DNA from 2 places in the Microbulbifer sp. ABE4_465 genome. Region 1 is predicted to be linked to the other one. Evidence: predicted binding sites of a transcription regulator. Region 1 holds the regulator's gene; the other holds the start of a gene.

What was found. The regulator sigma-54, encoded in region 1, starts transcription at its own class of promoters, with help from an activator protein. The targets are predictions, from matches to a motif close to TGGCACANNNNTTGCNNT.
Region 2: a site for sigma-54 is predicted at 10,760-10,777, ahead of glnL (nitrogen regulation protein NR(II)). Genes of this name have one in related genera too.

What each region holds. Positions count from the first base shown of each region.
Region 1 is NZ_JBSWXV010000003.1:218,971-234,858, reverse strand. Features, by position in the region: gene ACXAG1_RS08015 (nuclear transport factor 2 family protein) at 1-182, shown strand, start outside; gene hisD (histidinol dehydrogenase) at 225-1,541, opposite strand; gene hisG (ATP phosphoribosyltransferase) at 1,547-2,185, opposite strand; gene murA (UDP-N-acetylglucosamine 1-carboxyvinyltransferase) at 2,369-3,631, opposite strand; gene ACXAG1_RS07995 (BolA family protein) at 3,702-3,935, opposite strand; gene ACXAG1_RS07990 (MlaC/ttg2D family ABC transporter substrate-binding protein) at 4,059-4,652, opposite strand; gene ACXAG1_RS07985 (KpsF/GutQ family sugar-phosphate isomerase) at 5,045-6,016, shown strand; gene ACXAG1_RS07980 (KdsC family phosphatase) at 6,068-6,616, shown strand; gene lptC (LPS export ABC transporter periplasmic protein LptC) at 6,663-7,226, shown strand; gene lptA (lipopolysaccharide transport periplasmic protein LptA) at 7,213-7,749, shown strand; gene lptB (LPS export ABC transporter ATP-binding protein) at 7,847-8,572, shown strand; gene ACXAG1_RS07960 (RNA polymerase factor sigma-54) at 8,802-10,262, shown strand; gene hpf (ribosome hibernation-promoting factor, HPF/YfiA family) at 10,461-10,754, shown strand; gene ptsN (PTS IIA-like nitrogen regulatory protein PtsN) at 10,809-11,270, shown strand; gene rapZ (RNase adapter RapZ) at 11,388-12,275, shown strand; gene ACXAG1_RS07940 (HPr family phosphocarrier protein) at 12,329-12,598, shown strand; gene mgtE (magnesium transporter) at 12,734-14,077, shown strand; gene yjgA (ribosome biogenesis factor YjgA) at 14,142-14,672, shown strand; gene ACXAG1_RS07925 (efflux RND transporter permease subunit) at 14,885-15,888, opposite strand, start outside.
Region 2 is NZ_JBSWXV010000008.1:6,846-22,733, reverse strand. Features, by position in the region: gene ACXAG1_RS13000 (Lcl domain-containing protein) at 1-2,780, opposite strand, end outside; gene typA (translational GTPase TypA) at 2,963-4,771, opposite strand; gene ACXAG1_RS12990 (VOC family protein) at 5,028-5,405, opposite strand; gene ACXAG1_RS12985 (hypothetical protein) at 5,539-6,147, opposite strand; gene thiI (tRNA uracil 4-sulfurtransferase ThiI) at 6,339-7,805, opposite strand; gene glnA (glutamate--ammonia ligase) at 8,196-9,599, shown strand; gene ACXAG1_RS12970 (DUF4124 domain-containing protein) at 9,827-10,510, shown strand; gene glnL (nitrogen regulation protein NR(II)) at 10,821-11,894, shown strand; gene glnG (nitrogen regulation protein NR(I)) at 11,963-13,381, shown strand; gene ACXAG1_RS12955 (zinc ribbon domain-containing protein YjdM) at 13,520-13,855, shown strand; gene ACXAG1_RS12950 (bestrophin-like domain) at 13,948-14,745, shown strand; gene ACXAG1_RS12945 (AI-2E family transporter) at 14,746-15,870, opposite strand.

The sequences.
Region 1 (15,888 bases):
TGCTCGGCGATACCGCGATCGTTGCCTTCCGGCTGATTGCAGAGCCGGCGCCGGACAGCGACAAGCCGGCGGAGAAGATGGAATTTTTTAACACCGGCACCTTCGTCAAACGCGATAACGAATGGCGAGCACTGGCCTGGCAGGCCACGAAAATCCCATCCGCAGCGCCCGCCAACCCTTAATCAATTCAAGCGAATCCGTTCGCGCCGGCCAACCCGCGCGAATCAGTCCGCGTCTGGCCGCACCCGGTATTCTGCGGAGCGGGCGTGGGCATCCAGGCCCTCCCCTTTTGCCAGGGTAGCCGCTACTCGCCCCAGGGTATCGGCACCTTCCGGCGAACAGAAAATAATCGAGCTGCGCTTCTGGAAATCGTAGACCCCAAGCGGGGAAGAGAAGCGCGCAGTACCGCTGGTAGGCAGCACGTGATTCGGTCCCGCGCAGTAGTCACCCAGCGCTTCCGCGGTATAGCGACCAAGGAAGATGGCACCGGCGTGGCGGATCTGCGGCAGATACTGCTCCGGGTTATCCACAGAGACTTCCAGGTGCTCCGGGGCAATCTGGTTGGACACTGCGATCGCTTCGGCAATATCGCTGACCAGAATCAAGGCACCGCGGTCGGCGATTGAACGACTGGCAATGGCTTCCCGGGGCAGGTCCGCAAGCAGCTTCTGCAGTGACGCTTCCACCGCATCGAGAAACGCTGCATCCGGGCTCAACAGGATCGACTGGGCCTGTTCGTCGTGCTCCGCCTGGGAAAGCAGATCCATGGCAATCCAGTCCGGATCGGTTTTGCCGTCGCAGATCACCAGAATCTCCGAGGGCCCGGCAATCATATCGATCGCCACCTGACCGAACACCGCGCGCTTGGCGGAAGCCACGAAGATATTTCCCGGGCCAACAATCTTGTCGACGCGGGCGATGGTCTCGGTTCCGTAGGCAAGGGCTGCCACAGCCTGGGCGCCACCAATGGTGAAGACTTTATCCACACCGGCAATAGCGGCTGCCGCCAACACCAGATCGCTGAGCTGGTTGTCCGGCGCCGGTACCACCATCAGCACCTCATCCACGCCGGCAACCCGCGCGGGAATGGCGTTCATCAGAACCGAGGAGGGATAGCTGGCCTTGCCGCCAGGCACGTAGATACCCACGCGCTCCATGGCGGTAATCTGCTGGCCCAGCACGGTGCCATCGGCTTCCTGATACTGCCAGGAAGATTGCAGCTGGTGCTCGTGATAGGCGCGCACACGCTCGGCGGCCGCTTCCAGGGCCGCGCGCTTGTCCGCAGGAATTCGCTCCAGCGCCGCCTGCAGATCTTCTGCCTGCAGGCAGAAACCCTGCGTCTGCTGCAACTGACGGCGGTCAAAGCGATTGGTGTATTCAATTACCGCCGCGTCACCACGGGATTTCACATCCCGAAGAATTTCCGCCACCGTCGCTTCGACCTTGGTGTCCGCGACGGACTCCCACGCCAACAGCGCGTCGAGCTGGCTTGAGAACTCTGAATTGCCGGCATCCAGCCGACGTACGGAAAAATCACTCATGGAATTTACCCGGCACTCCGTGCATGCACCGCTTCGGCCAACTGTTGGATCAGAGCATTGATCGGGCCGTATTTCATTTTCATGGACGCCTTGTTGACGATCAGGCGGCTGCTGATATCGGCGATCTGATCCCGCGCTTCAAGGCCATTGGCCTTCAGGGTGTTGCCGGTATCCACGATATCCACAATCTCATCCGCCAGATCCATCAGTGGCGCCAACTCCATCGCGCCGTACAGTTTGATGATGTCGGCCTGGCGACCCTGGGCAGCGTAATAGCGCTTGGCAGACTGCACAAACTTGGTCGCCACCTTGATACGGCCGCTGGGCAGCGGCGCGCCCTTGATGCCAGCCGTCATCAGGCGACAGCGGGCAATGTTCAGATCCAGGGGCTCGTAGAGATTGCTGTCGTCGTGTTCCAGCAGGTTGTCCTTGCCGGCCACGCCCATATCGGCAGCGCCATGCTGCACATAGGTCGGCACATCCGATCCGCGCAGGATCAGCAGGCGCACATTTTCCTGGTTGGTGGGGAAAATCAGCTTGCGGCTCTTGGCGATATCTTCCGCCGGCTCCAGGCCTGCGGCCGCCAGTAACGGCAGGGTTTCCTTGAGAATTCGTCCCTTGGTCAGGGCAATAGTGATCTGCATAGCGTTTATGATTGTGTGATTCGCCCGGTCTCCGCGGGCCAAAATGTATGGGCAATACCCCCAAAATCCCCGGGGAGCTTATCGACTCTTGTCGAGCCATGCCAATACATAACTAGAATAGCGCTAGAAGGAAACGGGCGACCGCCCGCTTCCGCTATTTGAACAAAGAGAAAAAAGAGGCGATCAGCCGGGTACGCGGCGAATATTCGCACCCAGTTGTTGCAGCTTCTCCTCAATACATTCGTAACCGCGGTCGATATGGTAGATGCGATCCACGATGGTAGTGCCTTCGGCCACCATGCCCGCAATCACCAGGCCGGCGGATGCGCGCAGGTCAGAAGCCATCACCGGTGCACCTTTCAACCTCTCCACACCGGTCACGATTGCAGTATTCCCCTCTAGCACGATGTTCGCACCCATACGGTTGAGCTCGTGCACCTGAATCAGGCGATTCTCGAAGATGGTTTCCACCACGGTACCGGTGCCCTCAGACACCGCGTTCATGGTGGTAAATTGTGACTGCATATCGGTGGGGAACGCCGGGTACGGCGCAGTGCGGAAGCTCACCGCCTTGGGGCGATTGCCCTTCATATCCAGTTCAATCCAGTCATCACCAACACTCAGGTGCGCACCCGCCTCTTCAAACTTCACCAGCACCGCATCAAGAATATCCGCGCGGGTGTGGGTCAGGCGCACTTTACCGCGGGCAGCAGCCGCGGCCGCGAGAAATGTGCCCGTTTCGATGCGATCCGGCATCACGGAATAAGTACACGGGTGCAGGCGCGAAACCCCCTGCACGCGAATGGTGTCCGTGCCGGCGCCTTCAATCTCGGCCCCCATGGCGATCAGGAAGTCCGCCAGGTCGACAATTTCCGGTTCGCGCGCGGCGTTGTGCAGAACCGTAGCGCCCTCTGCGAGCACCGCCGCCATCAGCAGGTTTTCGGTACCGCCAACGGTGACCTTTTCCATCACGATATCGGCGCCCTTCAGGCGGCCATTACTGCGTGCGCGAATAAATCCTTCGTCGATGGTGATCTCGGCGCCCATCGCCTCCAGCCCTTTCAGGTGGATATCCACCGGACGGCTACCGATGGCACAGCCACCAGGGAAGGACACATTGGCAACGCCGTGGCGCGCCAGCAGTGGGCCGAGCACCAGGATCGACGCGCGCATGGTTTTCACCAGCTCGTAGGGCGCGGTCAGCTCGTTCACCGAGCGCGGATCAATTTCCACACCCAATTTTTCGTCAATTGTGATTTCGGTTCCCATGCACCGCAACAGGGTGATCATGGTAGTGATATCGTTGAGGTGCGGCAGGTTGTGGATCTGCACAGGGCCGTCCGCCAACAGCGCCGCCGCCAGAATCGGCAGTGCGGAATTCTTGGCTCCGGAAATTTTCAGGGTTCCGGAAATGGGGCTGCCCCCTTCGATAATCAGTTTATCCATTCGGTCTGGTTTCCAAGCGGTACAAAAATCTCGACCACCACAGCGTAGTACTGCAGAGCAAGGCTGGGCGTTACTGGCCGACTTCTTCCGGAGTCAGGGTTTTCATCTGCACCGCGTGCAGGGTGCCATCGGCAATTTTGTCGGATAGCGCGCCGTACACCAGCTGCTGCTTCTTCAGGCGGCTGAGACCGTTGAACGCATCGCTGATAACGGTGAGCTGCAGGTGACTGCCTTCGAAGGCCACTTCAACCTGACTTCCAGGAATTTGCCCTTCAATCAGGGACTTGATCTGATCTGGTTGCATAGGTAGGACTACTTATCGGCTAAAAAAGAGCGCGCAAGTGTACTGGAATCGCCACCGCTGCGCAGCCGCATCACCGTCGCTGCGCACCGGCGCACAAATTTTCGTTCGAATCTCTCATGCCGATCAATTGCCGGCAACTTTGTCCGCCGCAGACCAGCCAGCGATCACTTTGTCGATATCGCCATTATTAGCCTGCATGGCCTGAGAAAATTGTCCGCGGAAGGTTTTGCCCAGATTAACACCGTTCAGGATCACGTTGATCAGTTTCCACTGACCACTGCGATTGCGCACCAGAGTGTAGGAAACTTTGGTCAAACCTTCCTTACTACGCACTTCCTGCAATACGTTGACGCGATTCCCGCTCGGGGCGGAGCCGGGATTGATTACTTTGACATCCAGATTGCCAAAGGTCGCCACGCCGCGGGCAAAGGTTGCCACCAGGTCGCGCCGGAAAGTACTGGCAAACTTCGCTCGCTGCGCTGGCGTCGCCTGCTTGGCATGCCCCCCCATCACACCGCGCGCGATAAAATTGAAATCCACTACGGGCTCAAGCACGCGATCGACAGCGGAGTAGTAACGCTGAGGATTTGAATTCAGGTTCTTGCCTTCCGTGCGGATTACGTTCAGCAACTGCCCGGAAACCCCCTCAATGAGCGAATAGGGGTTTTGCGCTGCTGAAGCAAGCGGAGCCAGCACGCAAAGCATTACGGCTGCCATCCACAACCCGAGCTTGCGCGCCACTTGGACTGCCGCAGAGCCCCGGGTTTGCCCGGCACTATAAATTGAGGTGAAACTAGAGGTGAGTGCGCTCACAGATTATCTCCCATTGGCAATTCGTCCCTTGGATACCCACAGTGTCAAAAAGTGTCGTGAGTCGCCGAAAAAATCATGCTGGCGGTTGCGGAAAGGACAACGGTCACTTCGCCCGGCCTCCACAGCTGACAATAGCGGCGGCAAACTATACCATGGCGGCCCTCCGGACAAGCGGCATTGGATCACTTTGCCTCGAGGCGCCGTTTTTTGGACCAATATAGATAGGTTAGCACCTCTATCCTCCTTGCAAGTGGCTGCACGCGAGCCAAAGCTGCGGAGTAAAAGCGAGACATACGATGGGTAAAGATCTGATTATCCAGGCCGGACGCCGCACCATCTCCATGGAAACTGCCGCAGTGGCGGCACTGGAATCCCGTATCGGCGATGATTTTCACAGGGCTTGCGAGCTGATCCTCGCCTGCCCTGGGCGCGTGATTGTGTCCGGCATGGGCAAGTCCGGCCATATTGGCCGCAAGATCGCAGCTACTTTGGCCAGCACAGGCACACCGAGCTTCTTCGTTCACCCCGGAGAGGCCAGTCACGGCGATCTCGGCATGATTACCCGCCAGGACCTGGTAATCGCCATCTCCAACTCGGGCTCCTCTGCGGAAGTTCTGACCCTGCTGCCGCTGCTGAAAAGGCTGGGTATTCCGCTAGTCAGCATGACCGGTAAGCCGGACTCCCCTCTGGCCCAGTCCGCCGACGTCAATCTGGATATTGCGGTGGATACCGAGGCCTGCCCGCTAAACCTGGCACCTACTTCATCGACCACCGTTACCCTGGTCATGGGGGATGCTCTCGCGGTCGCCCTGCTGGAAGCCCGCGGCTTTACCGCGGAAGATTTCGCCTTCTCGCACCCGGGGGGCGCCCTCGGCCGCCAATTACTGCTCAAGGTCGAAGACGTAATGCACGCCGGCGAAGAATTGCCGCAGGTATCGCCGGCAACACCACTGTCGAAGGCACTCCTTGAAATGACCAGCAAGGGCTTCGGCATGACCACTGTGGTCGACGGCAGCGGACACCTGCTCGGCGTGTTTACCGACGGCGACCTGCGCCGGGTGATCGACCAGAAGCTGGAGATGGATACCGCCACAATGGAGCAGGTGATGAGCCGCCGCCCGAAAACAGTTAGCGCGCACACTCTGGCCGCAGAAGCCCTGCGCATTATGGAAGACAACAAAATCACCGCACTGGTTGTGGAAGACCCCGAGCACCACCCGATAGGTCTGCTGCATATGCACGACATACTGCGGGCCGGCGTCATCTGAGCACAACCGCCCGCGCCGTAACCAGGACCACACAACCTAAAGGAACACCACGTGAGTCATTCACACGCCAGCGAGCAACAGATTCGGGAAAAGCTGAGCAAAGTACGTCACCTGATTCTCGACGTGGACGGAGTGCTCACCGATGGCCGCCTGTACTTCGACAACCAGGGCAACGAGCAGAAAACCTTCCACACCCTGGACGGCCACGGTATTAAAATGCTGCAGCAGTCTGGCGTCGCGGTTGCTATCATCACCGGCCGGCGCAGCGCCCTGGTTGAAAAACGTGCGCACGACCTGGGTATCACCCGCCTGATTCAGGGCCGTGAAGACAAATACAGCGCCTTTCTCGAGCTTTTCGCGGGCGAGCCATACGATCTGGAACACATCGCCTATGTCGGCGACGACTATCCTGATCTGCAACTGATGACCCGCGTGGGCTGCCCGATCGCGGTTCCCAACGCGGCTTCACCGGTACAGGAACGCGCCCTGTTCACCACCGAACGCAGCGGCGGCCTGGGCGCGGTGCGAGAGGTTTGCGATCGCATTATGCGTGCCCAGGGAACCTTCGACGCAGCGCTGGCTCCTTATATAGCGCAGTAATTGAATTGCGTTAAAACCTGACACAGGAAAAAGGAAGAAATATCGGATGCGCACCTGGCTTCCCCTGGTGATCGTAGTTGCACTGATCTCCCTCGGGCTATGGTTCACCGAAAGTCCGCCCGAACAACTGCTGGGCAAGCGCCCAACTCAGCAAGAGTACAACCGCGCTGCCGATCTGATCATTCGCGATGCGCGCACACGGCATTACGGGGTCGAGGGCGACCTGGCCTACGAAGTAGACGCCAAACGTATTACTTTTTTCCAGTTTGCCCGCCGCGACCGAGCTGACCTTACCGAGCCGCGGATGATGTTTTACCAGGGCGATGACACCAAGTGGCGCACGGAGTCCCGTACCGGCGTGGCTTATGACAACGGGCAAAAGGTGGTTCTGGAGGGCGATGTCTCGGTTATGGAGCTGCCCCAACCCGGCATTACGCTGCGCACGCCGAAAATTGTCATCAAACCCCGCGAGGAATTCGCCGAAACGGACAAAGTTGTTACCATCACCGATGGCCTCAACCTCACCACCGGCAAGGGCCTGCGCGCCGATCTAAAAAAAGACAAGGTAGAAATACTGTCCGATGTGGAAAGCCGCTATGAACTTCGCTGACTTACGCCGCCGCCTGACCACTTTGGCACTGGCACTCGCCTGCGCACTGCCCGGCATCCAGGCCGTCGCCTTGCCCGACGACCGCCAGCAGCCGGTCAAGGTTTCTGCAGACAACCTGGAAGCGAACCGCAGCAAGAACCTGTCGGTCTACAGCGGCAATGTTGTAATCAGCCAGGGCTCCCTGCAGATTCGTGCCGACCGGGTTGAAGTGCACGGCAACAGCAAGGGAGAGATCAACAAGGTCATCGCCACCGGCACGCCAGCGCACTTCCAGCAACAGGTCGAAGAAAGCACCACGCCGGTCAAGGCCCGCGCTGCGCGCATCGAATTCCTGGTGGCCAATGACGCCCTGCAACTTACCGGAGAGGCGTTTGTCGACCGCGACGGCAACACCCTGACCGCCGAACGCATCGATTACGACCTGAACAGTGAGCAGATGAAGGCCCGCGGCCAGTCAGAGAAAAAGCGCGTGGAAATGATCTGGAAGCCCGAAGGGCAGTCCGGGGACACCGACGGACAGTAATGAGACTTTAGCGAGTAACGGCATTGAGCCATTACCGCCAACGCAACACGCAGATTTATTGAGTGCGGCCAGGTGCCGCCCCAGCCGGAATTGAATAATGCCAACGCTCAAGGCGCTCCATCTCGCCAAGCAGTACAAAAAGCGCAAAGTCGTTCAGGATGTCTCCGTGAGCGTATCCAGCGGCCAGGTCGTCGGCCTGCTGGGACCCAACGGCGCGGGTAAAACCACCTGCTTCTATATGATCGCCGGTCTGGTGCAGGCGGATGCTGGCCAGGTATTGATCGACGATGAAGATATCACCGGCCTGTCCATGCATGGCCGCGCGCGCAAAGGCATTGGTTACCTGCCCCAGGAAGCCTCCGTTTTCCGCCGCCTCTCGGTGCAGGACAATATCCTCGCGATCCTGCAGACTCGCAAAGACCTGAACAATGCCCAGCGCAAGGAGCAGCTGGAAGCCCTCCTGGAAGAGTTCCACATCACCCATATCCGCGAAAGCCTGGGTATGGCCCTATCAGGTGGTGAGCGGCGGCGAGTGGAGATTGCCCGCGCCCTGGCAACCAACCCCGCATTCGTATTGCTGGACGAGCCATTCGCCGGTGTCGATCCCATTTCCGTCAACGATATCAAGCAGATCATCCGCCACTTGAAAGACCGCGGAATCGGCGTTCTGATCACCGACCACAACGTTCGCGAGACCCTGGACATCTGTGAGACCGCGTTTATCGTCAGCGAAGGCCACATTATCGCCTCTGGCGACCCCCGCGACGTGGCCGAAAACAAACAGGTGAAAGACGTCTACTTAGGACACGAGTTCACCATCTAGTTCACAGAGGGAAAGACCTCCCTATTTCACGCCAACTCGAAGACATTGGTCACAGGATTTAAGCTGTGACCAAATGCCATCATTTTTTCGGCACACTTATTGCTTAACCGCCCTCTTGTCTTCCGCCCCGCCCCGGGGTAGTCTGCATGAAATGAGCTTTACCCCGCCGCCGGAAACATAAAATTCTCCGCAGCGGATTCACGCCAGATTTTTCTGCCGGCACACCCCTATGAAGCAGTCACTCCAGTTAAAACTCGGCACTCAGCTGACAATGACGCCACAGCTGCAACAGGCCATCCGCCTGCTGCAGCTGTCGACGCTGGACCTGCAACAGGAAATTCAATCCGCCCTGGACAGCAACCCGCTGCTGGAGTCGGACTTCGACGAGCACGCCGGAGAATCACTCCAGGACCAGAACACTCCCGCAGAGCGCAAGGAAGAAGCCTCTGAGCGAGCCGCGGAAACCCAGGCCGAGTCCTCCGCAGACGGCGACTGGACCAACGATATTCCAGATGACCTGCCGGTAGATACGCGCTGGGACGACATCTATTCAAGCGGCAGCCACAGTGGCGGCGAGGGCGAAGATTTCGCGCTCGAGCAGCGCAGCGCGGCCTCGGAAAGCCTGCAGGATCACCTGCAGTGGCAACTCAACCTCACCCCACTCTCTATCGAAGACAAGCTGATCGGCGAAACGCTGATCGACGCCATCGCTCCCAACGGCTTCCTGGGTACCCCCATTGAAGAGCTGGCGGAGTCCATGGAGCTGGACGTCGATGAGGTCATGGCCGTATTGAAGACCATCCAGCAGCTGGAGCCGGCGGGCTGTGGCGCGCGCGATCTGCGCGAAAGCCTGCTGCTGCAACTGCGCCAGCTGCCGGACCAAACCCCCTGGCTTTCTCAGGCCGTAGCCGTGGTGAGCCAGCACCTGGACCTGCTGGGAAAACGGGACTTTCGCCAATTGAGCCGCCGCACCCGCCTCAGCGAAGCGCAACTGGGCGATGTCATGCGGCTGATCCAGACGCTCACGCCCTACCCCGGTGAGGCCTTCGGTGGCGAGGAGCCCCAGTATGTGGTGCCCGACGTCATCGTCAGCCGCAAGCAAGACCGCTGGGTCGTGGAACTAAACCCGGAAACCACGCCCAAGCTGCGCATCAATGACGCCTACGCGGCAATGATCAAGCGTGCAGACAACTCCAGTGAAAACAACTATCTGCGCGACAACCTGCAGGAAGCGCGCTGGTTCCTGAAAAGCCTGCAAAGCCGCCACGAAACGCTCCTCAAGGTCGCCAGCAGCATTGTGGAAAAGCAGCAGGGATTTTTCGAGCAGGGGCCGGAAGCCATGAAACCCATGGTGCTGGCGAATATTGCCGAAACCATCGGCATGCACGAGTCCACTATTTCCCGGGTCACCACCCAGAAGTACATGCTCACGCCTCGCGGCGTATTCGAACTCAAGTACTTTTTCTCCAGCCATGTCAGCACCGACTCCGGAGAAGATGCTTCCTCCACTGCCATCCGGGCGCTGATCCGCAAGCTGATCGATGGCGAGCAGCCGCGCAAACCGCTGTCTGACAACAAGATCACCCAGGAGCTCGACGCCCAGGGGATCAAGGTGGCGCGACGCACTGTAGCGAAATACCGGGAGTCCATGGGCATCCCCTCCTCAAGCGAAAGAAAGCGACTGGTGTAGGCCGCAGGGTCACACTTTTACCCAAACCCGTCGTGCCTTCCCCCCAATTCCACCTACACTTGGCCTCGGCGGCTATTTTCTGGGCAACCAATAGCCTGACAGCGAGTGTATCCTTCCATTCTGACGCACTTCCTAGTAGGGTTGCCGCCCTGTGCGGGGGTGCAGCCAGATTGTGTTGTACTCGATGAGGAGAAATCCATGCAGATCAATATCAGTGGCCACCATGTAGACGTTACTCCGGCCATTCGCGATTACTGCCTGACCAAACTGGACAAGCTCTCCCGCCACAATGACCTGATCACCACAACCCAGGTCACCCTGTCCGTCGACAAACTAGTCCAGAAAGCCGAAGCGCGGATTCACGTGAGCGGCAACAAGGATATTTTTGCCGATTCGGAGTCAGAGGATATGTACGCGGCGATTGATTCGCTGACCGACAAACTCGACCGACAGCTGTTGAAACACAAAGAGAAGTTACGCGGTCACCGCTAGGCTCCATCATTACGAGTCAACGGTTGATTCGCACCGCTAGATCATCTGCACGTTATGACATTGGAAGCATTACTCTCTCCCCGCCTGAGCCTTTGCCACCTGGCGGGGAGTAGCAAGAAAAAGCTGTTGCTCAATATCGCCCAGGCGATCTCCGAACTATACCCCGACCTGGACACCGACACAGTGTTCAACCAGCTGGTAGCCCGGGAGCGCCTGGGTTCTACCGGCATTGGTGAAGGTGTCGCCATTCCACACTGCCGTCTGCCTGGCTGTGAGAAGCCCATCGGTGTCCTTTGCACCACCTCTCCAGCTGTAGATTTTGACGCCATCGACCGTCAGCCGGTGGATCTGCTTTTCGCCCTGCTGGTACCGGAGGATTCCGACCAGGAGCACCTGGATACCCTGGCGGAAATTGCCGCCCTGTTCAGTGACAGCCGTGTACGTGAAAAGCTGCGCCAGGCCACTACCAGCGATGACCTCTACGCACTGGCCATTAACAGCGCAGCGGCGGCCTGATTTTTATTGAGCTAGCGCTCAATGGCGCAGCTTTCGACCCCGCGGATCGGGGTGACTGCTTTATACTGGCCCGGCGAATAATTAGGGCCTGCTCAATTGGCAAGGAGCGCGAGTGCAATGCGATTGGTCATCATCAGCGGCCGTTCCGGCTCAGGAAAAAGTTCTGCCCTGCAGCTACTGGAAGACGTAGGCTTCAACTGCATCGATAACCTGCCCGCGAGCCTGCTGCCAGAATTGGTACGCCGGGTAAGCGAGCAATCACCACAGACTGCTCCGGGCCACCATGAAAACACCCAACTTGCCCTGGGCATCGACGCCCGCAACCTGTGGCAGGATGTGCGCCAGGCACCCCAGGTCATTCATGACCTGCGCGAGAGCGGTGTTGAATGCGACGTTGTCTATCTGGATGCACGCTCTCCGGTGCTGGTTCAACGCTTCAGCGAGACCCGACGCAAGCACCCCCTGAGCGACAGCCGAACCCACCTGTTGGAAGCCCTCAACCGGGAGAAAGAAATCCTGGCGCCACTGGCCTCCATGGCCGACCTGGTGATCGATACCAGCAGCCTTAGCCTGCACCAACTGCGCGACCAGATTAAAACCCGGGTGGTCGGCAAAGACTCACCGGGTATGGCGGTGCTATTCCAGTCTTTCGGCTTTAAGCACGGCGTGCCGGTAGACGCAGACCTGGTGTTTGACCTGCGCTGCCTGCCCAATCCGTACTGGGTAGCGGAGCTGCGAGAAAAAACCGGGATGGACCCGGAAGTAGCGGACTTCCTCCGCTCACACCAGGAAACCCAGGACATGCAGCGGGATATCACCGCATTTCTGGAGCGCTGGCTGCCCTCATACCAGCAGAGCAACCGCAGCTATACCTCGGTGTCCATCGGCTGCACCGGTGGCCGCCACCGCTCGGTATACATGGTGGAACAACTGGCCAAGCACTTTGCCAGTACATTTGAAAACATTCAGATCCGCCATCGGGAACAACAGAAAAACCACGGTTGAGCCTCTCGCCAGACTGCTCGACGGTAAAAAACCGCACGGAAAGATCATCGCCAATGCAGAAAAGTCGTATCACCATCATCAATAAACTCGGACTTCACGCGCGCGCGGCCAGCAAATTTGCCCAGACCAGTGCGCGCTTTTCCTCCGATGTGAAAGTGCACTGCCAGGGAAAAGCCGTGGACGGTAAGAGCGTGATGGCTTTGATGTTACTGGCCGCCGGCAAGGGTGTAGAGCTCGAACTCGAAGTGGCCGGGCGCGATGAGGACGCTGCCCACGAAGCTATTTGCGCACTGATCAATGATCGCTTCGGTGAGGGTGAATAGAGCCCAGCACAGTGGACTGAACAGATAGCCGGAAAGACAAACAAGCTGCCAACTCCCGGTTTAGCACTATAATGCCGGCACCCGCCCCTCCACCGAACACCAGGACCGTCTGTGCCCAAACCCGTCAACGCCGACATCAATTTCCGCGCCCAAAACCAGCTCGGTGAGCTGTACGCGGCACTGGATAGCGGTACCGGGCGCGAAGTCCAGCGCATGCTGGCATCCCTCTCCCCCCCCAGCATCGCCCAGCTACTGGAAAGCTCCCCACCGCGCATTCGTCAGGTGCTGTGGAAACTGATCGATCGCCAGATCGAGGGTGAGGTGCTGCAGGAACTCCCGGACGAGGTACAGAGCCAGATTCTCTCCACCATGGACACCGAGGAAATGGTGGCGGTGATGGAAGGGCTCGATGCGGACGATGTGGCGGACATCCTGCAACAACTGCCAGATCGGGTGATGGCGGAAGTGCTGTCGGCGATGAGCGAGCGCGACCGCCAGCGGGTAGAGAGCGTCCTCTCTTACGATGAGGAAACCGCCGGCGGCCTGATGGATACGGAGATTGTCTCCGTGCGCCCGAACCTGCACCTGGATGTGGTACTGCGTTACCTGCGCCGCCACGAGCAGCTGCCGGAATCCACCGATAACATCTTTGTCGTCAACCGCAAGGACCGTTTTATCGGCCTGCTGCCGCTGACCAAGCTGCTGACCACTGACCCGTCGGTTACCGTGCGCGAGATTATGGTGACCGATATCGAGCCGATTCCCGCGGATATGCCGGACGATGAAGTGGCGCGACTTTTCGCCAAGTACGACTGGATTACCGCGCCGGTTGTCGATGAGGAGCGTCACCTGTTGGGCCGCATCACCATTGATGACGTGGTGGATGTGATCCGCGAGGACGCGGATCACTCGCTGATGAGCCTGGCGGGTCTCGACGAGGAGGAGGACACCTTTGCCACGGTCAGGCGCACGGCGCCGCGCCGCGCCATCTGGCTGGGCATCAACCTGCTCACCGCACTGCTCGCGTCCTGGGTGATCAATCTGTTTCAGGGCACCATCGACAAGGTGGTGGCGCTGGCGGTTCTGATGCCAATTGTGGCGAGTATGGGCGGAGTTGCCGGCAGCCAGACACTGACGGTGGTCATTCGCGGTATGGCACTGGGCCAGGTGGGCCGCAGCAACCTGGGCTGGCTGTTGTCGCGAGAGCTGGGTAGCGGTGCGTTAAACGCGATCCTGTGGTCGGCGGTAATGGGAGTCATTGCGGCACTCTGGTTTGGGGATCCGCGTATCGCCTGGATTATCATTGCGGCCATGGTCATCAATCTGATTACGGCGGCGCTGGCGGGGGCAATTCTGCCGGTGGCGCTGCGGGCAATGCGGATCGATCCGGCGCTGGCTGGTGGTGTGGCACTGACGACGGTGACGGATGTGGTGGGCTTTATGTCTTTCCTTGGACTGGCAACAATATTTTTTGCCTGATGATTGGGTACCCGGCTTACCGGGTACTGCAATTATTGGTTGAATTCAGATCTCGAGATTTTCTATGCACAATTCTGATGAAAACAATCCGTACGATGAGTTTGATGAGGACCTTCCGAAAAGCAAAACTCAAATAAAGGAGGAGATGCACGAGCTGCAGGCGCTCGGCAAAAAACTGACGGAGCTGAATGCGGCAAAGTTGGCGGAGGTGCCGATGGATGCGACGCTTGAGGAAGGGATTGCGACCTTTCACCGGATCAAGTCGCGGGAGGCGCGGCGGCGCCAGCTTCAGTACATTGGTAAGTTGATGCGCAAGGCGGATGTGGAGGCGATTGAGGCGGTGCTGGAGAAGCACAAGGAGCAGGACCACCACCATTTGCGCTTTGACCGGATGGCGGAGGAGTGGAGGGAGCGCTTGCTGACCGAGGGCAAGGAAGGCCAGAGTGCATTTTTTGATGCGTTCCCCGGTGTGGATATCCAGCAATTGCGCACGCTGATTCGCGAGTCCAATAAAGAGATTGCCAATAAAAAAGCCCCAACCAACCAGCGAAAACTGTTTCGCTACTTGCGGGACTTTTTTATGCAGGTGGACTGAGCGGGACGTCAAAGCTCAATTCGCACCTTCTTTTCGCGCCCGGTGGCGGCAAGCCACCGGGGAAGGGTTTTCAGGACCACTGTAAACCCTTCCTTGGGCGTTGCGGCGCAAACGTCCTGTTTGCGACGCTCCTGAAAACCCTTCCCCGGCAGCGTGCCTTCGATTCGAACTTCAGCTGCGATTAAGCGATTCCCAACTTCTCTATCCCGACTTCAACCCGGGCAGGTTTCAGCCGTTAGCGGCTTTCCCGGCTCATTCCCCTCCGCTGGATTCTTCAGCGGCTTGAACAAGACCAGCAGCAATGGCAGCAGTGTAAGTGAGCCCAGCAGGGCCGCCGACATGGCCAGTGCGGTCAGCAATCCGAAGTAAATCGAGGGCACGAATTTGGACAGTGCCAGTATCGAGAAGCCGGCGATAATCGTTATGGCGGTGTAGAACATGGCGCGGCCAATGGTGGCGTGGCTGCGGTGCATGGTGGCGATGTAGTCGCCGTCTTTGGCGAATTCTTCGCGGAACCGGTACAGGTAGTGGATGGCGTGGTCGACGCCGATGCCGACGGTGATGGCGGCGATGGTGATGGTCATCATGTCCAGCGGGATGTTTGCCAGGCCCATACCGCCGAGGACCACGCAGGCGGCGAGCATATTCGGCACCAGGGCGATAATCGCGATGGGCAGTGACCGGAACAGCACCAGGAACATCAGCAGGATGCCGGCGAAGACGGCGCCCAATGTGAGGATCTGGGATTTGAACAGGCTCTGCAGCATGTTGTTGTACAGCACCAGCATGCCGGTCTGGCGGATGTTTTCCGGGGCGATGCCCATTTCATTCTCTGCATAGGCGTAGATACGCTGGATCAGTTCATCCCGGCGCAGGTTGGGGTCGGTTTCCATCACGCGCATGGTGATGCGCGCCTGCTGCTCTTGCGGCGACCAGTAGGGGTTAATCAGTACCTGATTGATTTCGTCCGGCAGGCTCTGGCGGGCAACGGCCAGCTCGAAGTCGTTGAGGCCGCCGTCGTTCAGGTCCTGGGCCACTTTGTACAGGGTGGCGAGGGACTGCACCTTGCCGATTTCCGGCTGCGCTTCAAGGAAGTCGTGCAATTGCTCGATCTGGTTGAGGCCGGCTACGGTAAACCAGTAGGCGTCCGGGGCCTGGCTCTCGCCGACATCCGCGGCAAAAGGATCGTCCGCAGCGAAGGGGTCTTCGGCGGCAA
Region 2 (15,888 bases), on a different contig from region 1:
GGTCCCGCAAGTACGGGTGAGCCTGTAACCAGTTCACTGAGGTCGACCGGTGTTGGGGTCGCCGGGTTAGTGCTGATCATCGCCCCAATACTGATCCTCACTGTAGCCGGCTCTGAGGTGTAGTGGCCATCACTTACTGTAAAACTGAAGCTGTCCTCACCACTTTGTCCACGGTAGGAATATTCCAGATTCGGTGGAGTGCCCTTCAGTTCTCCACGTTGCGGGTCAGAAACCACGGTATAGGTCAGCTCGTTACCCTCGGGATCTTTACCGGTGAGGGTTATATCCAGCTGACCAAAACCAAAGTATTCGTCGATTGGCGTCGTGCCTAAGTGTTGATGAATTGCTACCGGTGCCTGATTGCCGCTGACAAGGCGGAGTTTCAGGGCTTCGTGGGTTTTCCTGAGTACGGCCTGTCCGGTGCTAAAGTCCAATGCCTGGGCGTGCCATTTGTCGCCGCCGTCATTGCTCCAGTACTGCGATCCGGGCACCTCGTTTAGCCCGGGAAATTCGGACGCACCAATATGCTGGCCGCTGCCATTGTCATCCTGGCTGAACAGAGTTGCCAGTTCATCCTTACCTGGAACACGCCAGTCGTTTAAACCACACAGGTTTTCCTCTTGGGTGCGCTCGGCAAAAGCGCGGGTGTTGCAGTCGGATCCGCCGGTCAAGTTCCCGTCTACATTGCATTGCCCTACACCTGTGCCCTTGCTCAGGGTTTCACTGTCTGGATTGTGCCAGCTGAAGGTGCTCGCGACAGCGTGTAGCCCCTCTTCAACGCCGGGCTGTTTGACCTCCCAGACCAGACCGGTAGTGGTGTCTTGCACACAGGCCCACTGGCTGCCGTCGGCTTCACTGCCCGAGTCACTCCAGGCGAGGTTTTGCACTGCCAGTGGTAAACCGTCGGCGCCAAGCTTCACCAGGTGTGCCTCTCCCGGAGCTATAGGGTCTTCGGGGTCGACGGGATCTGGATCCTGCGGATCCTCAGGAGGGATCAGGCAATCATGGGGTGCCGGGCATATCTCATACAGGAATTCATTACTGGAAGCTTCGTAGGCGTGGCAGCGCATAACCTGCCCGGGTTCTGGCGAGTCTCGATAGGCGCACTCGAACTTGAGATCTACCGACTCCGAGTAATTGACCGCGCTACAGGAATCGTCGTCGCAACTGATTTCCCACGTCGTATCCCCATTGCACAGTACATCGGGCAAAAGCTCAGGGTGCTCGAATTTCTCACAGTATTGATGCAGGGTATTTTCCTGAAGATGACGGGAACCGTTAATTTCAAAATACACCGGTGCAGGTGTATCGACATCTGCGAAAATGCTTAGGTACAGGTTTTTTTCGCTGTGGTGTGCGGCTTTCAGCTGCAGTTCTCCGGAGGCGGTAACCTCGTAAACCGGCGCGCCGGCAAACTCTGGTGATTCAAAAAGTCCCAAGCGGAATGGGGAAGGCTGATCAGAGCGCGAACCGTGAAGCCGCACGGTGTAATACAGGTCGCGCATAAGATCGTTGTTCTGCGGCAGCGCGATCTGCCAGTATCCGTTTACCTGACCATCGTCGGGTTTGAGGTCCTTGAGGATAAAAGACTGAGGTTTGTCGCCGCTGAGCTGCTCCGGTGTCAGCGCGGTGGGGTTTACCGGATCGCTGCTGACTCCGGGCGCTATCGCGATGGTTACGGTGGCGGGCGCGGAGGTCTGGTAGTTGTCGCTGACGGTAAAGGTAAACTCGTCTTCTCCGGTAAAGTCGAGTGCGGCGCGATACTCAAGATGGGGTGGATCGCCAACAAGTACACCATTTGTTGGTGCGGTGGCCAGTGAGTAGGTTAGTTCGTCGCTTTCGGGGTCTTCTCCGGTAAGGGTGACGCTGACAACGTACTGATCACCGGCATCGGTGCTGGGAATTTCTTCCACCGCACGGTCCACCCGTTGGGCGTTTGCCTGGGGAACCTGATTCGTACTGACCAGCCGCAGGTTCAATGCGGTCGATGGGACTGTCGCGACGGCCTCGCCACTGGCAAAGTCCAGAGCCCAGGCGGTCTGTGCGTCGGCGCTGTCGGCGCTCCAATAGGGGGTGCCTCCTTTGGCCTCCACGCTGGGGAATACCCCGATACCTGTGTGGTGGTATTGTCCTGCGGCCTGTTGCTCCACCAGAGTGTGCAGTTCATCCGCACTGGGAACCCGCCAGTTGCTGCGGCCACACAGCCCTTCCGCGCGAACGCGATCTGCGAATGCGCGGCTGTTGCAGTCGGCACCACTGGTGAGAGTTCCGTCGACGTAGCACTGCCCCTGGCCGTTGGCATCACTGTTGGTATCACTTTCTGGGTCGAACCAGCTGAAACTGCTGTCGGCGGCATGGTGATGGCCAGAGCCGGGGCGCTTTACCTCCCACACCAGCCCGCTTTCGCGGTCTTCAATACAGGCCCATTGAGTGCCTTCCGTTTCACTGCCGGTATCACTCCAGGGCTCGGTCTGGGTTTGTAAGGGGGCGCCACTGGCGGTGAGCTTGATCAGATTCGCGGGCTGGGAAGGCGGGATATCCTCCTCGACCGGATCCTCCTTCTGTTCTTCTCCAGGGGCTTCTTCCTGATCGCCCTCCCCTTCCTGTTGGTCTTCCTCGTCGTCTTCCGCTGCGTCTTCCTCGCCGTCATCAGGTGCTTCCGGAGAAGAGTCGGATGTCGGTGGAGGCAGATACCGGCGGCTGTCGAAGTTCAGCCCGCGATCACAGGCGGGCAGCGTCAGGACCAACAGGAGTAGAACAAGGCAATTGCGAATGAACATGCGTTCCCCAAATTTATATATCTAGCGATACTTTTCGGCGGGAAACTATCAGATGGTCGCGAAGTGTCCATTCCCTATTCAGGTACTGCGTGGGGAATAAGCGGGAATGTGGAGTTTAAAATACATTGGCGGCAAATAAAAAACGGGGCCAATGGCCCCGTTTTTTATTTGATTGCGAAGAATTACTTCTTCGCGCGCTTGCGCATATTTTCCTGCAGGATCTTTTTGCGAATCCGGATGCTTTCCGGAGTCACTTCCACCAGCTCATCGTCTTCGATGAATTCCAGTGCCTGCTCCAGGGTGTGGCGGATGGGCGGTGACAGGGTCAGCGCGTCGTCGGTACCGGAAGCGCGCACGTTGGTGAGCTGCTTGGCCTTGGTGGGGTTTACCACCAGGTCGTTACCGCGGGAGTGAATGCCGATGACCTGGCCTTCGTACACTTCCTCACCGTGGCCCATAAACAGGCGGCCGCGGTCTTGCAGGGCGAACAGGCCGTAGGCCAGGGTTTTGCCCTTGGTCATGGACACCAGTACGCCGTTGATGCGCTTGGCCACATCACCCAGCTTCACCGGACCGTAGTGGTCGAAGATGCTGGTCATGATGCCGGAACCACTGGTGATGGTCAGGAACTGGTTGCGGAAACCGATCATGCCGCGGGACGGTACAATGAAGGTCAGGCGCACTCGGCCCTTGCCGTCCGGTTCCATATTGGTGAGGTCGGCCTTGCGCAGACCCAGCTCTTCCATAATCGGACCCTGGTGCTGCTCTTCAACGTCGATCACCACCTGCTCGTAGGGCTCGTGGATCTCGCCGTCGACTTCTTTCTGTACCACTTCCGGGCGGGATACACCCAGCTCGAAGCCTTCGCGGCGCATGGATTCGATCAGCACCGACAGGTGCAGTTCACCGCGGCCGGATACCTTGAACTTGTCCGGGGAATCGCCCTGCTCCACACGCAGTGCCACGTTGTGGATCAGCTCCTGGTCCAGGCGGTCCTTGATGTTGCGCGAGGTCACGTACTTACCTTCTTTACCGGCGAACGGGGAATCGTTCACCTGGAAGGTCATGCTCACGGTGGGCTCGTCCACAGACAGTGCCGGCAGTGCTTCCGGGTGGTCCGGGTGGCACAGGGTATCGGAAATGTTCAGCTCGCCCACACCGGTGATACACACGATGTCGCCGGCGCTGGCCTGTTCCACTTCCACGCGTTCCAGGCCGAGGTAACCCATGACCTGCAGGACCTTCGCCTTGCGCGACTTTTCGTCGCGGTCGAGGATCACTACCTGCTGGTTCGGCTTCAGGGTGCCGCGGGTGATACGGCCAACACCGATCACGCCCACGTAGCTGTTGTAGTCCAGTGCGGAAACCTGCATCTGGAAAGGACCGTCGCTGTCCACCTGCGGCGGCTTGACCTTGTCGACGATCATCTGGAACAGCGGAGTCATGTCGTCCGCCATATCGGTTTCGTCCAGACCGGCGATGCCGTTCAGGGCGGAGGCGTAGATCACCGGGAAGTCCAGCTGCTCTTCGGTAGCGCCGAGGCTGTCGAACAGGTCGAACACCTGGTCCATTACCCAGTCCGGACGGGCGCCCGGACGGTCGATCTTGTTGATGACCACGATCGGGTTCAGGCCCTGCTCGAAGGCCTTGGAGGTGACGAAGCGGGTCTGCGGCATGGGGCCGTCTACCGCGTCTACGAGCAGCAGTACAGAGTCCACCATGGACAGTACGCGCTCTACCTCACCGCCGAAGTCGGCGTGCCCGGGGGTGTCCACGATGTTGATACGGTAGTCGTTCCAGCGGATCGCGGTGTTCTTGGCGAGGATGGTAATACCGCGCTCTTTTTCCTGATCGTTGGAGTCCATCACGCGCTCGGAGTCGGCGCTGCGGCGGTCGAGGGTGCCGGACTGCTGCAGCAGCTTGTCCACCAGGGTGGTCTTGCCGTGGTCAACGTGGGCGATGATCGCGATATTGCGAAGATTGTCTATCACTGGGGGCCTCTGGGCGTAATGCGTGATTGGGTGCGACCAGTGGGTCGCACCAGAGAATTAGGTCAGGCGGGGGCTGGGCTGAGAGGTAAAACAGCGGCTATCCGGCCAAAGCGCGCGCATTATAGAGGTGAAGTGTGGCAATTGGGAGTCGGATTGGCGGAAATTTGTGCGGTTTTGAGGGCTGCCGGGCCCTGGCCCGGCTGGAAAGGCGGTTTGAAGCGGGTAAACCGGTGCACTTATCCGTGGAATTCAGACTTTACAGGCGGCGCATCGCACAGATTTTGTTGCCCGCCGGGTCACGCAGGTAGGCCAGATACAGCTTCAAGCCGCCGCCCTCACGTACCCCGGGCGGGTCCTCGCAGGGAGCGCCGCCGTTGGCGAGACCGGTTGCGTGCCAGCGGTCGGCCTGTTCCGGGCTCTCCACCGCAAAGCCGATGGTACTGCCATTGCCACAGCTCGCCGGTTGGCCGTCGATGGGTTTGGTAATCGCAAATACCCCGGTGTCGGTGAAGTAAAAGCAGCGGCCTTTTTGATCGATAACACCGGGCTTGTAGCCGAGCTCGCCGAGGATGGCATCGTAAAAGGCTTTGGATTCCTGGATATCGTTGGCGCCGAGCATGATGTGGCTGAACATCTTTAGTCCTTTTTGCATTATATGTAAGGGCGGTATACATGCCCTGCACTGTGAGGCGTAAAGGAAAATAAACCATGGGGGCTGTACAGGCCTCCTGTTTACGAGGTCACTAGGCCGGGTATTGTTGAAAACTCTATACGGTGAATCTTTTATCGAAAAAGGGTTTGGTCACTTTTTTACCTTTTGCGTTGTACCACTCTAACCGCTCTACTCCTGCTGCCGCTAGCGCAGATTTGTGAAAAAGTTTTTTATCAGTGTTTAGGTCAACCAAAGAGTATGCAGAGCCCCGACCGGTTTGCGCGTCGAATCCATCATATATCACAGAGTCAATATACCCTCCCACCACAATGTCTACATAACCCAAATGACCGAGTTCTATCGCCAACTGTTGAGCGACATGGTTCAGTTCACATCCCAGCAAGCGAATTTTCACGTGAGATACAGGCAGGGCCCAGAAACTATGCAGCCAGTTTGCGAGCTGAGCGGGGCTGCAATAAATCCGTTGCTCACCACGCAGGCCATTGCTAATTCCACTGACAGGTTGGTTAAAGCCAGCTTGCGCACCGTGCCCACTGATCAGGACTGTTGCCTCCCTCTCCACGTTGTTAAGACAGTGCCACGCTGTGGTATCTACAGTTGTGCAATTGGTTTTCAACCTGTATTTGGTGAGACTCGTTGCAAGAACGTTATCAATATTTTGCAAAAATGGATTTATATAGTACTGCGGTCGTGCTTGTGGCATGTCAATTCCCTCTGGTTTTTATCTAAGCTAATAGTGCACGACTCTATGCAGCATTAGAAAGAAACAGCTGACAAAATAAATTGAGGCAGGGTGAATTGTTTGTCTGCAGCAGTTTGTGATTGTATGTGCCTGGTTGTTGTAGGGAGCGGTCTTTCAAGTGGCGCATTTTTTGCGTTTGGAATATGCACGACCTACTTCTTGAGCTTCTGCGGCCGAAAAACCCCCACATTCCGATAACCCTCATCCAGCAGATGCGAAGCATGTAACTGGCTCATTACCCCGCGCGCGCAGTACAACAGGTACTGCTTTTCCTTATCCAGTTTCTGGAAGGCGGTGCTGAGACGATAGAAGGGGATGGTTTCCACTTCTGCATTTTCCAGCTCCAACGGGTTCACTTCTTCTTCGGTGGGATGGCGGATGTCGATGATGATGGCATCGCCGGGCTCGCTGAAAATATCCACCGGCGGTGCATCCTCGCCGAGGTCGTCCATCACCTGATCGATATTCTGCATCACCCGGTTGCCGATGGCGCGGTCGAGGACGGTGAAGTCGAAGCGGGTTTCCTCGTGTTCGATCTTTTCCATTTTTGCGCGGGTGGTGGGTTTTACCGAGATCACGCCGCAGTATTCCGGCATATTTGCGGCAAATTCCTCGGTGCCGATCTCGCGCGCGGTGCGGATGATGTCGGTCTTGTCCGAGGTGATTAGCGGGCGAAGTACCAGGGTATCGGTGACGCTGTCGATCACCGACAGGTTTTTCAGGGTCTGGCTGGATACCTGGGCGATGGCTTCACCGGTGACCAGTGCATCCACTTCCAGCTCCTTGGCAATGATGGAGCCCGCGCGCAACATCATGCGCTTGAGCGTCACACCCATATAGGAGTCGTCCACCTGTTCCAGGATTTCTGCGACCACTTCATCGAACGGAATGGTGATAAATTTTACCCGGTGAGAGGCGCCGTATTTGTCCCACAGGTAGAAGGCGACTTCTTTTACCCCCAGTTCATGCTGGCGCCCGCCCAGGTTGAAGAACAGAAAGTGAGTACGGATACCTCGCTTGATGGTGAGGTAGCTGGCCACGGTGGAGTCAAAGCCACCGGACACCAGCGATATCACCGGGTCCTGTGTGCCCAGCGGGAAGCCGCCGAGGCCCTGGTGCAGCTCCTCGATCACGTTCAGCTTGTCGTGGCGGACTTCCAGCTTGACGGTGATATCCGGGTTTTTCAGTTTTACCCCGGCGGCTTGGGTATTAGTGTTCAGGCCGCCGCCCACATACTGTTCCACGTCGAGGGACTGGAAGTCGTGCTTGCCGGTGCGCTTTACCCGCACGCAGAAGGTTTTACCCGCGAGCTGTGGTCCCCAGATGGCCAGTGTCTTCTGGTAGATATCGTCCAGATCACCGAGGGGAAACTGTTGTACCCGGGCAAAGTTGGCGATGCCCGGGGTGTGCGCCAGTACCTCTTCGATACGGTCGGAAAGGTGGGATACTGCATCTGGCGCGATCACATCGATTTTCTCCCAGTCTTTCTGCACCTTGATACGGTCATCCAGCTGGCGCATCAGCTTGCGCAGGTTATCGGCGAGCTGGCGCGACATGCGCTTGCGCACGGGGTTGCTCTTGATGGTGATCTCTGGGAAAAACTTGACGACGAAGTGCATAGACGTGTGCCGGAACCGCGGTTGAATTGGAGGCCAGGAGCCCGTTTGTCGGCTTCCCGGAAAAGGTGGCGAATTATAAACTCGCTATCAGGAATTTGCTTGTGGCACCAAGTTGGTGCCTACTGTGACCTTTCGGCCCCAAAATAGTGCAAATAGAGGTTTGAGAGCACCAATATTGGGACTATCGTGATCCGAGAGGGAGTGCTGGCGCTCAAAAAGCCGTGGGGTTTGGTTGTTTTGCACCCGATTGCTCCCCCGGGTGGCCATTTCTTACGACCCGAATCACTTTGTTACCGGTTTGCCCCAATTTGGCACACTCTTTGCTTTTACTGTTGCCACAAGATAAAGCGAATCGGCGCGAACATAACTTTTCATTCTTGGAGGACTGTAATGTCAAAGACGCTCGACCTGATCAAAGAGAGCGAAGCCAAATGGGTAGACCTGCGCTTCACCGATACCAAAGGTAAGGAACAACACGTTTCCATTCCGTCTAAGGAAGTTGACGGTGAGTTCTTCGAAGAAGGCAAGATGTTCGATGGTTCTTCCATCGCTGGCTGGAAGGGCATCAACGAATCCGACATGATCCTGATGCCGGATGACGAAACTTCGTTCATTGACCCGTTCACCGACGAAGCGACCGTGATCATTCGCTGTAACATCGTTGACCCGATCACCGGTCAGGGCTACGAGCGCGACCCGCGTTCCATCGCACTGCGCGCCGAGGAATACCTGAAGTCCACCGGTCTGGGCGACACCGTGCTGATGGGCCCGGAGCCCGAGTTCTTCGTATTCGACGACATCACCTGGGGTGCCGAAATGGGCGGCGCCTTCTACAAAATCAACTCTGAAGAAGCGGCCTGGTCTTCCGGCGCCTCTTTCGCAGAAGGCAACATGGGTCACCGCCCGGGCGTTAAGGGCGGCTACTTCCCGGTTCCGCCGGTCGACTCCCTGCACGACATCCGTGCCGCCATGTGTTCCGCCATGGAAGCCATGGGCCTGGAGATCGAAGTACACCACCACGAAGTGGGCACCGCTGGCCAGTGTGAAATCGGCGTTGGCGCCAACACCCTGACCAAAAAGGCTGACGAAGTTCAGATCCTGAAGTACGCGGTACACAACGTAGCGCACGCTTACGGCAAAACCGCCACCTTCATGCCCAAGCCGCTGGTAGGTGACAACGGTTCCGGTATGCACGTACACCAGTCCTTCAGCAAGGACGGCGTAAACCAGTTCGCGGGCGACGCCTACGCTGGCCTGTCTGAAACTGCCCTGTTCTACATCGGCGGTATCATCAAGCACGCACGCGCCCTGAACGCGATCTGTAACGCGTCTACCAACTCCTACAAGCGTCTGGTTCCGGGCTTCGAAGCGCCGGTAATCCTGGCCTACTCCGCGCGTAACCGCTCTGCGTCCATCCGTATCCCGTTCGTGCCGAGCCCGAAAGGCAAGCGTATCGAGACCCGCTTCCCGGATCCGACCGCCAACCCGTACCTGGCCTTCGCTGCACTGCTGATGGCTGGCCTCGACGGCGTGAAGAACAAGATCCACCCTGGCGACGCTGCAGACAAAGACCTGTACGACCTGCCGGCGGAAGAGCTGGCCGAGTACCCGACCGTTGCTGCCAGCCTGGATCAGGCCCTGGAAGCACTGGATCAGGACCGCGCCTTCCTGACCGAAGGTGGTGTATTCACTGACGACGCCATCGACGCCTACATCGAACTGAAGAAAGAAGAAGTACAGCGTCTGCAGATGACCACGCACCCGGTTGAGTTCGAGCTTTACTACTCTTGCTAATGTAAGTCCTGCCAATTAGCAGGTATCATCTCTGCGCCCCCGCCGGTTCTTTTGAAGGGCCGATGAGAAGGTGCAAAGATGACGAGAAGCCCATACCGACAGGTGTGGGCTTTTTTTATGCGCCGAACTCGGTGGTATATGGCTGGAGTATTTATGCGGTTATATCGTTCGCGAGTACACTAGCCTTTAGAGAACGGAATGTTGCAAAGAAGATTGCGGGAGCGCCCATGATCAGATCCACCGCGCAGTTGTCCATACTCTGGCTTGCACTACTGGCAATGCCGGGTTTGGCCCAGGAGCACAGTGACGACAAATCCGCCGCCCAGGGGAATTCCTCCGGTAGCGCCGTCTACAAGATTGTCGGCCCCGATGGGCGCGTGACATTCAGCGACAACCCTCCCGCTGGAGAAAAGGCCGAAAAAGTGGAAATCGGCCCTATCAATGTCCAGCCGGCCACCCCCGGGGAGGGTCTCCCCACGCGCAAACTGTCGCCGCGCAGTGAAGCAGAGCGTGAGCGCGCCGAACTGGGGCCGGTGAATTTTGCCATTGTCAGCCCAGCCAACGATGCGACTATTCCCCCGGGGCAGCGCTTTATTGTGCTCGAAGTGGCGCTGAACCCGGTGCCGCGGGACGGATATCAGTTTTTTGCGGTCATTGATGGCCAGCGCTGGTCCGGCAGCTCCTCCGGTACCAGCCTGGATATATCGGCGCTGGAACGCGGCACTCACACCATCCAGGCAGTATTGCTCGGTGCCAGCGGCGAGCCCCTGGCGCAGTCCCAGACCATCCAGGTACACGTTAAGCGCCCCGGCGGTCAGGTGCCGGACTTCCCCGCCGAGCAGGCCCCACAGATGCCGCGCTTGCCGCAGGCCCCCGGAGTGGCGAAGCCAATCAAGCCCCAGCCGCGCTGAGGCAGGCACAATACCTGCCCCTCCGACACAGCCCTCGCCAGCGTCCGCAGCGGGGGCTTCATTCTTTCTCGGTTTGTTCTCGGTTTGCAGTTGCGCCCCGCACTGACTCACTCGCCCGTACCCACGCCCCACAATGTGCTTCGGCGCTGGCCATTTTTTGCTCTGCGCACAATAATGGTGCGATCGATATTGGCTGCAGCCGCCAGTGGCTCGTAAATCTTCATATGGGCCCGATTTTTTGCGCCATTTTGGTTTGCTTCTTGCACTGCCATTAAGCGAACCGGACTTGTGAATTACTTCGGAACCGCGAATGCTCAATGACCGCCAGTTGCGCCTGCTGTTGGACAACCTCACCTCGGCCGTTTTGGTGCTCGATGAAAACCTGTCCCTCTGCTATCTGAACTCCGCCGCGGAAGACCTGGTGGCGGCGTCCAGCGCCCGCGCCTGTGGCCAGCCCCTCGAGGAGGTGGTACGGGAAAACCCCGCGGCCCTGCAGGCGCTGCGCTCGTCACTGGCCAGTGGTGAGAAATACACCGTGCGTCGCGCCCTGTGGTTTTTGCACAACCTGGAAGAGTGCACCGTCGACTACTCGGTAACCCCGCTTACCGAATTGGGGCTGCTGTTGCTGGAAGTACAGTCGATGGACCGCCTGCTGCGCATTGCGCGCGAGGATGCACTGATCTCTGCGCAGGAGACCACCCGCAATCTGGTGCGTGGCATGGCGCACGAAGTCAAAAATCCCCTCGGTGGTATTCGCGGAGCGGCACAGTTACTGCAAAGAGAGCTGAGTGAGCTGGATGATGAAGGGCTTGGGGAGTACACCCAGATCATCATCGAAGAAGCCGATCGGCTGCGTAATCTGGTGGACCGCATGTTGGGGCCAAGGATTCCAGTAAGGCTGGAGCCGGTGAACGTGCACACCATCACCGAGCGCGTCGCGCAATTGGTGGAAGCCGAGTGCAGTGGCGAGCTGATTATCCAGCGGGATTACGATCCCTCGATACCGGATATTCCGGCAGACAGCGAGCAATTGATCCAGGCGGTATTGAATATCGCGCGCAACGCCATGCAAGCCATCGAAGAAAATATTGGCCTGGCGGAGGGCAGTCTGACCATTCGCACGCGGGTGCAGCGCCAGTTCACCATTGGCCGCCGCCACTGCTCGCTGGTGTGCCGAATCGACATCGTCGACAACGGCCCGGGGATTCCGGAAGACATCCGTGAGCGGATTTTTTATCCGATGATTTCCGGACGAGCAGAAGGGTCCGGACTGGGACTTTCTATTTCCCAGCACATCATTAACCAACACCGGGGGCTCATTAAATGTGAGAGCCAGCCGGGACAGACCGAATTCCAGATTTATCTGCCGCTGGCCACGGACTAGCCGCGACGTTTTTACCAGGGCAGGTTGAAGACCGAAAGAACGAGTTGAATTAAAACGCAGGCCGGAAAATTACTATGAACAATCGCGTTTGGATCATTGATGACGACCGCTCCATCCGCTGGGTACTGGAGCGCGCGCTATCCCGCGCCGGGATCGATACCACCTGTTATGAGAACGGCGATCGCGCCCTGGACGATTTCTACAGTGAATCACCGGATGTGGTGATCAGCGATATTCGCATGCCCGGCTCCGATGGCTTTAAGCTACTCCAGCGTTTTCAGGCGGAACGCCCGTCGCTGCCCATCATCATCATGACCGCACACTCGGATCTCGACAGTGCGGTCGCCGCCTACCAGGGTGGTGCCTTTGAATATCTGCCCAAGCCATTCGACGTCGATGAAGCGGTGGCGGTTACCCGCCGAGCTCTGGCGCTGGCCAACGAGCAGCAGCCGGAAGAGCCGGTAGTAATCGAGAACGGCACCGGCAACAAGGAAATCATCGGTGAAGCGCCGGCGATGCAGGAGGTATTCCGGGCGATCGGTCGCCTGTCGCACTCCAATATTACGGTGTTGATTAATGGCGAATCTGGTACCGGTAAAGAACTGGTCGCAGCGGCGCTGCACAACCACAGTCCGCGTAAAAACCAGCCGTTTATTGCCCTGAACATGGCCGCCATTCCCAGGGACCTGATGGAGTCCGAGCTGTTCGGTCACGAAAAAGGCGCGTTCACCGGCGCCAGCGCTCAACGCGCCGGCCGTTTCGAGCAGGCCAACGGCGGTACTCTATTTCTGGATGAAATCGGGGATATGCCCGCGGAGACGCAGACCCGTCTGCTGAGGGTGCTTGCAGACGGGGAGTTTTATCGGGTGGGCGGCCACACCCCGGTTAAAGTCGATGTCCGCATTATTGCCGCTACCCACCAGGACCTGGAGCGCCTGGTAGAAGAACACAAATTCCGCGAAGACCTGTTCCACCGCCTCAACGTCATCCGTATTCACATCCCTCGCCTGGCAGATCGCCGCGAAGACATCCCGCGCCTGGTGCGATTCTTCTTCAACAGCGCCGCCAAAGATCTGGGCGTCGAGCCCAAAATTCTTACCAAAGAAACCGAAGAATATCTGTCTGGTCTGGATTGGCCCGGCAACGTGCGCCAGCTTGAAAACACCTGCCGCTGGATCACCGTCATGGCTTCCGGCCGCGAAGTGCACATCGACGATCTGCCGCCCGAGCTTCACCAGCAGGGCGCCACCAGCGAAGCACCCCAGGACTGGCAGAAAGCCCTGCGATTGTGGGCGGATCAGGCGCTGGCTACCGGTCAGCGGGAGATCCTCAGCGAAGCGGTTCCCGCGTTCGAGCGTGCACTGATCGAAATCGCCCTAAAGCATACCGCCGGTCGCAAGCGCGATGCCGCGGAACTGTTGGGCTGGGGGCGCAATACCCTGACCCGAAAGCTCAAGGAATTGGGTATGAACGGGGCTGACGACTGAGCATTCATAGAAAAATGGTTATAACTGGCGCCACTAGGTGCCCGTTTTGGTTATACTTGGTTCTGATTCCCGGCGACAGCGCCCAGCCAGGGGTGCCGCCAAACCTATCACCGCTGCCACCATTAAGTGTCCAGAACCATGAGTGAACTGCCCAATTGTCCCCAGTGCCAATCCGCGTATACCTATGAAGACCGCGACCTGTTCGTTTGCCCCGAGTGTGGCCACGAATGGAGCGCTGGTGATCCAGTGGAAGAGGAGGGGCTGAATATCAAGGACGCCAACGGCAATCCGCTGGCAGATGGCGACACCATTACCGTGATCAAGGACCTGAAAGTGAAGGGCTCGTCCGCGGTGGTAAAAGTGGGTACCAAAGTAAAAAACATTCGCCTGGTGGAGGGCGATCACGATATCGACTGCAAAATCGATGGTATCGGGCCCATGAAGCTCAAGTCGGAGTTCGTCAAAAAAGCGTGATGCGACCGGGCGCCACCGGCGGCGCCCGCATTCCCTCCATGGTCGGCGATGGCATTCTGGACCAGACTTAGTGAAAGTTCTGGGGTCAGCCGATGTTAGCCGACAACTTCTTCCACGCCATACCTCTGCCAGCGGTTTACTTCTTTACCGTGTTCTGGGTGATCGCTGCCCTATGGCTGGGGCTGGCGCTGGGGCGGCGATATATCCGACGGTTGGGTTCTGATAAAGAGCCTTCCATTGGCAGTGCCGTTACCGCAACACTGGGGCTTCTGGCCTTTCTACTCGCATTTACCTTCAATATGACCGCGGACCGTTACAACAAGCGCAAAGCGTTACTGTTGGATGAGGTCAATGCGATTCACACCGCGTATCTGCACGCCGACTTTCTCAAGCCTCAGGCGGCGCGCGCAACACAGGACTTGCTATTGGAATACGCCACGCTGCGGTACTTCGACCCGAAACGGGAGGGGGTACCGCAGAAGGTGCTGGACAGGAGTGTGGTGATTCACGAGGCGCTGTGGGCGCAGGTGCGGGCGCACGTGGCAGAGGGTTACCAGGGCGCGTATTTGCGGCAGTTTGTAGATCCGGTGACCGATATCATTAATGCGCACAACGCACGCGTGGTTATCGGGATGGAGTATCGGATTCCCGGCCCCATCTGGCTGGCACTCTACTTTCTGACCGGGTTGGCGATGCTGGCGATTGGCTTCCAGTTTGGCGTCAGCCGCAGCGGCTCGGTGCAGCTGGCGGTGACTCTGGGGCTGACCTTCGGCACCGTGATTCTTTTAATTGCCGATCTGGACCGCGCGCTGGAGGGAGTGATCATCGTCGACCAGACTCCCATGGCGGAAATGCGGGATATCCTGCGCGCGTCGGAGGCCCTGCGCTGACTAACCGGTTGGTTTGTCGCTGAGGTTTTGCGGCTCATCCAGTGTCAGTGCAGACTCGTCGTCCGGAGGCAGCAAGGGCTCATCTTCGGCAATAAACTCCCGCATAAAGATTTCCCAGAACGCCATAAACAGCGCGGCCAACAGAGGCCCGATCGCAAAGCCGCTAATGCCAAACATCAACAGGCCGCCAACGGTGGAAAACAGCACAATATAGTCCGGTAACTTGGTGTCGCGGCCTACCAGGATCGGGCGCAAAATGTTGTCTACCAGGCTGATTACCGCGACACCGTAGATCATCAGCACCGTTGCCTTGACGGAATCACCGGTGGCGTAGAGGTACAGCGCGGCGGGGAACCAGATGATTGCGGCACCCACTGCCGGCAGCAGTGACAGCACCGTCATTACCACCCCCCACAGCAGCGGCGCAGGCAGCCCGAGCACCCAGAAAATCAGACCGCCCAGAGTGCCCTGAGTTACCGCCACTACCAGGTTGCCCTTGATGGTGGCGCGGGTCACTTCGGCGAATTTTGCCAGCAGCAGTTTTTCACGTTCGTCACCCAGTGGCAGGGCGCGAATCAGCAGCGCCACCAGTGAGTTGCCGTCGCGGATCAGGAAGAAGGTGAGGTACAGCATCAGGCCGAGGCTGACGAAAAAATTGAGGGTGTTCTGACCCAGCGCAAGCGCGTTTTTGGCGATCAGGCTGCCGGCGGTCATCAGCCCGCCCAGCAGGCGCTCTTTCAATCCATCGAAATCCAGCCCGAAGCGCTCGAGGGCGGCGTTGACACCGGGAAACGCCTGGCGTACCTGTTCTACTTTGGCGCCGAGATTGACTTCACCGGACTGGACCTTCTGATACAGGGCGGCTACTTCACTGATAAACGAACTGGCCACCAGCAGCACCGGAATCACCACCACCACGATGCACAGGATCAGCGTGGTCAAAGCGGTGAGGTTGGGCCACTTGGGAAAGCGGTTCAGCAGATAGCGGTACAGCGGATGAAAAATCAGCGCGACCGCACAGGCCCAGAAGATGGCGGTAAAAAATGGCTTGAGCAGAAAGGCAAAGGCCACGGTGACCATCGCCAGGGTAAATATGAACGAGCGTCTTTCCAGTCTTTCCTGCACCTGGGAGTCCCTGCTTTC